One region of the Alkalihalobacillus sp. MEB130 genome, then DNA from elsewhere that is predicted to be linked to it. Evidence: predicted binding sites of a transcription regulator. Region 1 holds the regulator's gene; each other region holds the start of a gene.
What was found. The regulator CtsR, encoded in region 1, represses protease genes until heat stress. The targets are predictions, from matches to a motif close to ATGGTCAATAAAGGTCAAACA.

Region 1 (3,287 bases):
AAAATTCCAAATGAACGATGTACTCGATCCTCTAGTTGCAATCTCGATTGATCCAATAGATTTTCTCTAGCTGCTCGTTCTTGTTGAATCAACTGTAAGACCACTCCTCTTAGATCTTCAACAATGTCTTCTTCAGATTTCCCCAGTGTAAGTTGGTTAGAGATTTGAAATAGATTACCTAAAGCTTCGCTGCCTTCCCCGTAAATTCCTCTAACAACTAATCCTAATTGATTAATTGCTGGTAAAATTCTGTTCAGTTGTTGTGTCATAGCAAGAGCTGGAAGGTGCATCATAACGGATGCTCTAAGTCCTGTCCCAACATTTGTTGGGCAACTCGTTAAGTAACCTCTTTTTTCATCAAATGCATACGTTAAACGCTGCTCAATCCAATCATCAATTTGATTGGCTTTCTCTAAACCTCTTCCTAACTGGAACCCAGGAAGTAAACACTGAATGCGAATATGGTCTTCTTCATTGACCATGATACTTACTGCTTCGTCTTTATCGAGCAGAACGGCACCATGCTTGGAATGGTCTGCTAGATTAGGACTTATCAAATGCTTTTCTACGAGTACACGTTTTTCATTGGCCTTCATATCGTCAATGCGTAGAATCTCTAGAGAGCCAACTTCAGCAAACTCTTCTTGAGTTAGTGCCTCTCCGATATGTTTCGATGTTGCATAAGATTCTTCCATTGACGCTAGTAAAGGAAATTTATATTCTTCAAGGTTCCTAGCTAATCTTATTCGGCTACTTAGCACAATATCCGAATCTGGACCATCTTTTTTCATCCAAGGACTTAACGCTTCTGAAATAAACTGTTGGAGTGACATGTTTTAGTCCTCCTTTTGCTCATTCTTTTGTTTTTCTAATAATCGGATTTGATCTCTAAGTTCTGCTGCTTTCTCAAACTCTTCTTGATCAATAAACCCTTTCATTTCGGCTTTTAATGAATCAATTTGACGTTGTAATTGAATTCCTCCACCAATTCTTTCAGGAAGCTTCCCTGCATGTGTTTGATTGCCACTATGCACCCTTTTTAAAATTGGGCCCAATTTCGATTCAAAGCTTTTATAACAATTTGCACAGCCAAACCTTCCTACTTGAGTGAATTGTTCATAAGTCATACCACATTTTTCACAAGTTGGTTTTTGCTCTTGTGTTTCTGCCTTTACTGGTTGTTCAAAATGTAATAGTCCCGATAAGAGCTGATGAATAGAGAAACTATTTCCACCCGGAAAATATTCACCTTTTTCTTTTGCACACTGTTCACAAATATGAAACTCTGTCTTCTCGCCATTAATAATTTTGGCAAAATGTAAACTTGCTTTCCTCTTATTACATTCCTGACAAAGCATGAATTTTCCTCCCCTCTACGATAATTCTTTATATTTTAATGTCTCTACCATAGCTATTAAAATATTTGCTCTTACTTCATCTCGGTGTTGAATATTTGCATTGTATAATGTTCGATCCATTACACTAATCATTAAATTGGCTTCTCGTTTCGTAATAGCCTTTTCTTCAAATAAACGGATAATAATGTTTTCGGCGGTACTCTGATCAATGTTTTTACCGCTAATTTTAATCATCTGATCAAAAAGGTCTAGATGGTCATGCGGACTCACTTTCATTATCCGAATATATCCTCCGCCACCTCTTTTGCTTTCTACTTGATACCCTTTTTCAAGTGTAAATCTAGTTTGAATAACATAATTAATTTGTGAAGGGACGCATTGAAATTTTTTAGCAATTTCACTTCTTTTGATTTCCAACGGATCATCTCCACTATTTTGAATGGTGGCTTTTAAGTACTCTTCTATGATGTCAGATATGTTTCTCAAGCTTTGCCCTCCCTCCAATTCTGACTTTGACTATCTTTGACTTTATAAGTATTATATGCGCTTATTTTGAAAAGTGCAATATGTATGAATCATTACTAGTATAGCCAGGCTTGTCTAGTTGTTAACCTTATATTATTAGATAAACATGCAATATTTTACTCATATTTTTGACGAATCTTGTATATGTTTTTAACTAACAACAAATTGGTAGGAACGATAAACGCAAAAAGCATTGAAAAAGGACTTTGCCTCTTTCAATGCCTTTACTAAATTGACAAGTTTGCACTGATTTAAAAAACTATGAAGCGAGTACTTGGCCAATAATTTCTTTAGAAGAAAATTTTTTGTAGTTTTTATTTACCTTTTTCACTGATGGAAATAGAAGTTGTTTCTGAAACTCCGTTGTTAACCCTTGTTCACCAAGTAAATAGATTGTAGACCACTGTTTGCTTTCTGCTTCTTTTTGAATCATGTTGGCTAGATTTCTATAGGCTCGTTGCTGATTGGCTTCGAAACGTTGATTATATTTATCACGATGACTTGCTCGTTTGGCCATACGTTCACTAGCTGCAATCCCATCGTATTGCTTCCAGTCGTCGTTCTCAATTTCTAAATCATAAAATCGTTCGATGTTCACTTCTCCTAAGCTTGTCTCAATTAAAAAAGCATCCTCTTTTTGAATAAATACAATTCCCTCTTTTGGATACTGGTCCATTAAGTTCTCTAGCTGTTCTACTCTTGGTTTCCTTTCCCAGTAAAACTCGTTCTCTACAGAAACTTGAAGTTTCCTAAAAAAGAAATCTCCTTGTGGTGATACAAATACAACAAGACTTTTTGGTAACTCGGTTTGGATGGCATAGATTGCATCGCTTGCTTTCTTCTTAACTTTTTTAAACGCCTTTATGTTTGCTTCATTACTAGCATCAATGTATTCTTCTAATTTTTTCAGACCATTTTTCAAACGAATCTTCCATTCTCCTCTTTGTTGGTCGTTGCTTGTTTGATCTGTACGTAAGTAAATCGTTAAGTAACCATGTTTACAAGATTCCTTTTTCAGTTCGCGGAGTTCTTTTTCTACTATCATCATTTTCGTCCTCCTTTATGTTTCTGTAGAGAAAAGCTCTACTATGGAGGTCTATAACCTAGTTTGAGTTTGGTTAAACATGATGTGGAGGAAAAAACGTTACTGTTTGCACACTAACGTTCACTATTCTTGGGTTAGAGAAATTCAATAAATAAAAAAAATTAAATTTATGCGGCAAATTCGATGATGTATGCGGCAAAACTGTAGATCTTTGCGGCTATTTAAAAATTTATGCGGTAAAATGCTAACCATTTGCGTTTTCGATTATTTATTGCGGTTCATTTTTTCGATTTGCTGGAATTGACCTTTTTATGCGGCTGAAATAGTGGCTTTTGCGTTTGATTTATTATTTATGCATA
Region 2 (3,287 bases), on a different contig from region 1:
TTCGTTTTGGAGCCATGTGACGATTTTGGCGTCGGATAGTGGCTTTTGTTTATTTTCGGTTGAAATAAGCTCTTTCATCCACTCTTTTATCGAACGACTAGATGTGGCTTCTCCAAACTCATTTTGAACAGATGATGAGAATAATGATTTTAGTTCAATCATTCCTCTTGGTGTGTCCGCGAACTTATTCGTTGTGGCCCGACTCACAGTCGATTCGTGTACATCGATTTCTTCGGCTATTTCTTTTAACGTTAAAGGCTTTAGCTTCCCGTCTTTTCGTAAAAAATATTCTTTTTGATGTTTGGCAATAGCTTCACCAACTTTTACGAGCGTTTGTTTTCGTTGTTGAATGCTTTTCATCAGCCATTGGACTTGCTGAATCTTTTGTTTTGCATATTGACTAGCTTCTGCATCGTCTGCTCCGCGTAACAGTTCCTCATAATGATGGTTTAATCCAATACTTGGTATGAGATCATCTTCTATATGAACAAGCAAGTCCCCTTCATACGGTACGATGCGAATCTCTGGACGAACAAATGGCACAGGCTCTGAAATAAATTGAGTACCAGGGCGAGGGTCAAGTGTTTTGACGAGGTCATTCACTTCTTGGATTTCTGCTAATGTAACATGTAACTGTTGAGAAATTTCTTTCCACTTTCTCGTCGCAAAAGCTTCCATATGAAACATGATCACTTGTTCAGCTAGATAATGAGGGTCATCCATCCGCTGCAATTGAAGCAGCAAACACTCTTGCAAGTTTCTCGCCCCTACTCCAGCTGGGTCAAAGTGATGTAGTGTTTCTAATAATGTTTCTCCCGCTTCTAGTGAAATTTGCAAGTCTTCACAAATCTCCTCAAACGGCCTAGACAGATAGCCATCTTCTCTCAAACTATAAATGAGATATGTGAGCTCTTTTCTTTCTTGTTTCGAGACATGAAGATCTTGAAGTTGCTTGAGAAGAACATCACTCAAACTTGATCGCTCTACATGCGCGTAGTCAATGGGCGAGGGTTGATCATCAGAAACTTGTCTAAAGGTTGTATAGGTCATTTCCTCGGACCGTTGCGGTTCTTTTACTTCTATTAATGGGTTTTCAAGTGATTGCTCATGAATAAAAGAAGTCAGCTCCGCGGCCGAGTATTGCAATATGTGAATTGCTTGCCTTAGTTCTTGAGTCATTACCAAACTTTGCGTTTGCTGTTGAAACAATCCAAATTGCATCCAATCCCCTCCCTTCACTTCTTCAAAACAAAAGGTGCTAGTGATTCGTTCACCAAAAACATGGTAATCAATAATTGTAAGCGTTTTCTAATTGTTATGCTTGCAACAGTTTATTCTATTCCTATCTTATTATAAAGGAATTACCCTATCAACACTATGTTAATGATTAGGAATCTCGTTTAGATATTGAAAAAACGGATATTATGAAAAGAGGGTTTAAATAGTCTTATATTGAATAGTATGTAGTATAGGTTGTTCCACAATCTATTTCTACCTTGACGAAAGAAAGAGTTGATGATTTGCCGCTATGGTCATATTCTTAGATGACCTGGCTTTCCTAAATGAAGGAGAAGTGTTTTTATTTGACCTTCTTTGACCATTTAGGTATGATGTACATAACATAGCAACCGTGAGCAATCTACGTTCACGACTATCTAAAAGGAGGAGTTTTTCGATGAATTTAATCCCTACAGTTATTGAGCAAACAAACCGAGGCGAGCGTGCATATGACATTTATTCTCGTCTATTGAAAGACCGTATTATTATGTTAGGAAGCGCAATCGACGACAACGTAGCGAACTCGATCGTGGCTCAACTACTATTTTTACAAGCAGAAGATCCAGAAAAGGATATTTCCATTTACATTAACAGTCCTGGTGGATCCATTACAGCAGGTATGGCGATCTATGATACGATGAATTACATAAAGCCAAAAGTATCTACTATTTGTATCGGTATGGCTGCTTCTATGGGAGCGTTCTTGCTTGCTGCTGGTGAAAAAGGCAAACGTTTTGCCCTACCAAACAGTGAAGTTATGATTCACCAACCACTTGGCGGTACACAAGGTCAAGCATCTGATATCCAAATTCACGCAAAGCGTATCATTGAAATGCGTGAAAGCTTAAACAAAATTTTAGCTGAGCGTACTGGTCAACCACTTGAAGTGATTGAGCGCGATACAGATCGTGATAACTTCATGATCGCAGCAAAAGCACAAGAATATGGTTTAATTGATAAAGTAATTCCTGCAACGAAATAACAACAAAAGGAAGAGGTTCCAACGGGCCTCTTCTTTTTTTGTATTTGTATAAAAAAGACACCGTCTTGCTCGTCGCATTGCGGTGTCTAGTTTCTTATTCAGTTTCAATAAAGTTACTTAACGTTTCTAATGCTTCTGCTTCATCGTTTCCATCTGTAATTAGTGTAAATGTTGTACCATGCCCCATTGCCAAACTCATAAGGCCCATAATGCTTTTCGCGTTCACCTTTTTATCGTCTTTTTCAATAAAAACCTCAGCTGTAAAACGACTCGCTTCTTGTACGAATAAAGCAGCTGGTCTTGCCTGTAATCCTGTTTTTCTTTTTACAGTTACTTCTTTTTTAATCATTTTTATTCCTCCTCTTTGATTATCCTTTTTCAGGTAGAACTTCTTGACCATTTCTCAGTTTTTCTGCAATTTGATCAATCTTTCGTAAGCGATGGTTGACCCCTGATTTACTCACGGTGCCACCTTCCACCATTTCCCCTAGTTCCTTTAACGTTACATCTTGATGAAGCACGCGCAGTTCCGCAATTTCCCTTAATTTAGCAGGAAGTTGATCCAAGCCAATCGTCCGATCGACAAACCGAATATTTTCTACTTGTCTCAATGCGGCTCCAACCGTTTTATTTAAATTAGCAGTTTCACAATTGACTAGACGGTTAACCGAATTGCGCATGTCTTTCATGATTCGAACATCTTCGAAATACAACAGTGCCTGATGTGCGCCAATTATATTTAAGAACTCGGTAATTTTTTCGCTCTCTTTCATATACGTAATGAAACCCTTTTTGCGTTCCAACGTTTTGGCATTTAATTCATATTCGTTCATCAATTCACATAACGAGTCATTATGCTCTTCATATATAGAAAAAATTTCCAAGTGATAGGAAGATGTTTCAGGGTGGTTAATGGACCCTCCCGCTAAAAAAGCTCCTCGTAAATAAGCACGCTTGCAACAACTCGTTTTTGTTAATTGTTTTGAGATTGTTCGAAGAAAAACAAAACCTTCTCCTAAGATTCCAA
Region 3 (3,287 bases), on a different contig from region 1:
GCTTTTGCCACTTTTTCAATTGCTTTTTCTTGTCCGATTACTTTTTTAGTTAAATTTCTTTGAAGGTCTCTCATTTTTGATTGCTCTGATTTTTGCAATTTTTTAACTGGAATGCCTGTACTTTTTTCAATAATATCTTGAATGTGTTCAACTGTTACCTCTGTAACAGGCTCAATCACATCATTTTCTAATTTCCGTTGTAGCTCGAGTTCTTCATCGCGAAGACGAGCTGCTTTTTCATAATCTTCTTGCTGTGTTGCTTCTTCTTTTTCACGTGTCAGGTCATCTAAACGCTTTTGAAGTTTGACTTTATCTGTAATCCCTTGCTTTAGGTTTAACTTCGAACCAGCTTCATCAAGCAAGTCAATGGCTTTGTCCGGTAAGAAGCGATCTTGAATGTAACGATCAGATAATGCTACACAAGCTTTTAATACATCGTCTGAATATTTTACATTATGATAGTTTTCATAAATAGGTCGAATCCCTTTTAAAATCTCAAGAGCTTCTTCTGGTGTTGGCTCTTTAACCACAACAGGTTGGAAGCGACGCTCAAGTGCTGGGTCTTTTTCAATCATACGATATTCTTTTAACGTTGTTGCCCCAATGATTTGGAATTCCCCACGTGCTAATGATGGTTTTAAAATGTTGCTAGCATCCATAGATCCTTCAGAAGAACTACCAGCGCCGACCATCATGTGAAGCTCATCGATAAAGAGAATTACGTTATCACGTTCTTTTAACTCCACTACAAGTTGTTGCATCTTCTCTTCAAATTGACCACGATAGCTCGTACCCGCAACAAGTGAACTAATATCTAGAACATACACTTCTTTATTGAGTAACTTAGCTGGAACTTCTCCTTTTACAATCTTTAAAGCAAACCCTTCCACTATTGCTGTTTTACCAACACCAGCTTCACCGATTAAAACAGGATTGTTTTTTGAACGACGGTTTAAAACTTCAATTACGCGTTCAATTTCCTTTTCACGGCCAATTACTGCATCAATTCGCCCTTGTCTTGCTTCATCAGATAAATTCCGACCGTGTTGATCAAGAAAGCCATTGCCGCCATTTGTTGGTGCAGATTCTTTCACTTGCTGTTGTGTAAATCCGTTCGCTACCCCACCCATGTTAGCTTGCATGAAGCCTTTAAAGATATCATCAAAATGAAATGAAGACATTCCAAATTGATTCTGTGCTTGGGCATAACAGTCTGCACATAATGAAATTTGTTTTTTAGACTGATTTATAATAATATTCATCTTTACATTCGCTTGGTTACTTTGACATTTATCACATAGAACCATTTTTGAATCCTCCTTTTGACTTTGACTATATTTGACCATTAATATAAAAAGAAAAGCCATATTAGGCTGTAATCTTATTTCATTTAAGATTATTATATTTGACCTTTTTTGACTTTTCAAGCAGAAAGTTTAATTATTTTTTTCCATTTATTAGAAACGAGCAAAGCCCTTTTGTAAAAAGTACTTTGTTATAGCTAAATACTCCCGAGCATACGACTGAACCAACACAGATTTAGGAGTCTCAGCAGGCAACCCCATGACATCTAATCCATAATCTTTTGCTATCAAGATGGCCCGGTAAAGATGATAACGGTTGGTTACAATTATTCCTTTCCCAGATAAATTCGGAATGTGATCTTTTGAGAAAGTAAGATTTTCAAGCGTCGAAGTTGATTGTTCTTCTAACAAAATTCGAGACTCTTCTATTCCGTTTTTCAGTAATTCCCTTTTAATAGCTTCAGCTTCTGTAATATCCTCACCTGGACCTTGTCCACCTGAAGCAATGACTAGCGTATTTTTATTTTCAATTAAATATTCCAATGCTGCGTTAATTCGGTGTTGAAGAGATAAAGATGGAATTTCTCCCTTCACTCTTGCTCCTAATATAATGACATAATCAGCATCTTCTATTACATGACTAGAACTATAACGAAGAATTTGAATGTGTAAGAAACCAACATAACAGGTTGCAAATACAATGCTAACCAGAAATAAATTGAATAACACCTTTTTCCCCATGATCAATCCCATTTCTTTAAGATAATGTCAAAGAAAAAGAGCTGCCCCTCATGACAACTCTTATAAACGCTAATTTAATAAATCTAACTCTTCTTCTAAAAACTTCATTAATTCTCGAACCATCGATTCTGAAAAATCAAAACGTATTCCAGCAGCTTCATACACTTCCGGTAATGACCTTGAAGAGCCAAGTGAAAGAGCTTTTTTGTAATTTTTCAATGCTTGTTCAGGATTTTCGCGATATTGCTTGTACATTTGGACAGCGCCTAATTGAGCAATAACGTATTCGATATAATAGAACGGCACTTCAAATATATGAAGAACACGTAACCAAGCAGTTTCCTGCCACTTCTCATAACTACTCCAATCAACAACATTTGAATCAAGCTCAATCATCAATTCCTTGTACATAGCATCACGTTCAGCAGCCGTGTGTTCTGGGTTTTCATACATCCAATGTTGAAATTGATCAATGATCATGCCTTGAGGCAGAAAATGAATGATTCCTGTTAATTGCTCTTTTTTTGCTCGAATAAGTTCCGCTTCATCCTTGTAAAAAAGGTTCCATTGATCCATTGTTAGCAATTCCATCGACATACTTGCTAATTCTGCTGATTCCATTGGCGTTTCGCGGTATTCACCAATTGGTTGTGTTCTCATTAAGTCGTTATGAATGCAATGTCCCATCTCATGTAACAATGTAATCATATCATCATGTGTCTTAGAGGCGTTCATAAAGATGAAGGATAACTCCGAAATAGGAAGGTTTGAACAAAATCCTCCAGGTGCTTTTCCTTTTCGACTGTTTAAATCGAGCATGCCACCTTCATTCATTTTTGTTAAAAGCTCATAAAAACGAGGGTCAAGGTTATCAAAAATCGTCTTGGATTTCTCAATAAGCTCATTTGTTGTTGCAAATGGTTGTAGGGGTTTTTCTCCTTTTGGAACCCCTTGTCGATCCCACGGTCTATACGTATCAATTCCTAACTCTAATTTGTGTTGTTTCTGAAGCTTTTCTTTTAATGGTTTAACGTGCTTTTGTATCGATTCAGCTAAGTTTTTGCAATCCTCAGGTGTATAGTCGAATCGTTCATATTTCTTAAACATATAATCACGAAAGTTAGTAAGTCCTGCATTTTGAGCTTTTTTGTGACGGATAACGATTAATTGATTCATAATTTCTTGTAATTCCGCTTCTTTTGAAAGAATGGCCTCAGATAATAAAGTAAGTGCTTTTTGCCG

Region 2: a site for CtsR is predicted at 1,581-1,601, ahead of clpP (ATP-dependent Clp endopeptidase proteolytic subunit ClpP). Genes of this name have one in related genera too.
Region 3: a site for CtsR is predicted at 1,403-1,423, ahead of N0O92_RS13115 (ATP-dependent Clp protease ATP-binding subunit). Genes of this name have one in related genera too.

Annotation. Positions count from the first base shown of each region.
Region 1 is NZ_JAOANA010000022.1:70,139-73,425, forward strand. Features, by position in the region: gene mcsB (protein-arginine kinase McsB) at 1-833, opposite strand, end outside; gene mcsA (protein-arginine kinase activator protein McsA) at 837-1,358, opposite strand; gene N0O92_RS19095 (CtsR family transcriptional regulator) at 1,374-1,844, opposite strand; gene N0O92_RS19100 (VLRF1 family aeRF1-type release factor) at 2,143-2,931, opposite strand.
Region 2 is NZ_JAOANA010000001.1:127,376-130,662, forward strand. Features, by position in the region: gene rpoN (RNA polymerase factor sigma-54) at 1-1,221, opposite strand, end outside; gene clpP (ATP-dependent Clp endopeptidase proteolytic subunit ClpP) at 1,676-2,260, shown strand; gene N0O92_RS00685 (HPr family phosphocarrier protein) at 2,355-2,609, opposite strand; gene whiA (DNA-binding protein WhiA) at 2,629-3,287, opposite strand, start outside.
Region 3 is NZ_JAOANA010000012.1:35,905-39,191, reverse strand. Features, by position in the region: gene N0O92_RS13115 (ATP-dependent Clp protease ATP-binding subunit) at 1-1,307, opposite strand, end outside; gene N0O92_RS13110 (YdcF family protein) at 1,458-2,045, opposite strand; gene N0O92_RS13105 (M3 family oligoendopeptidase) at 2,115-3,287, opposite strand, start outside.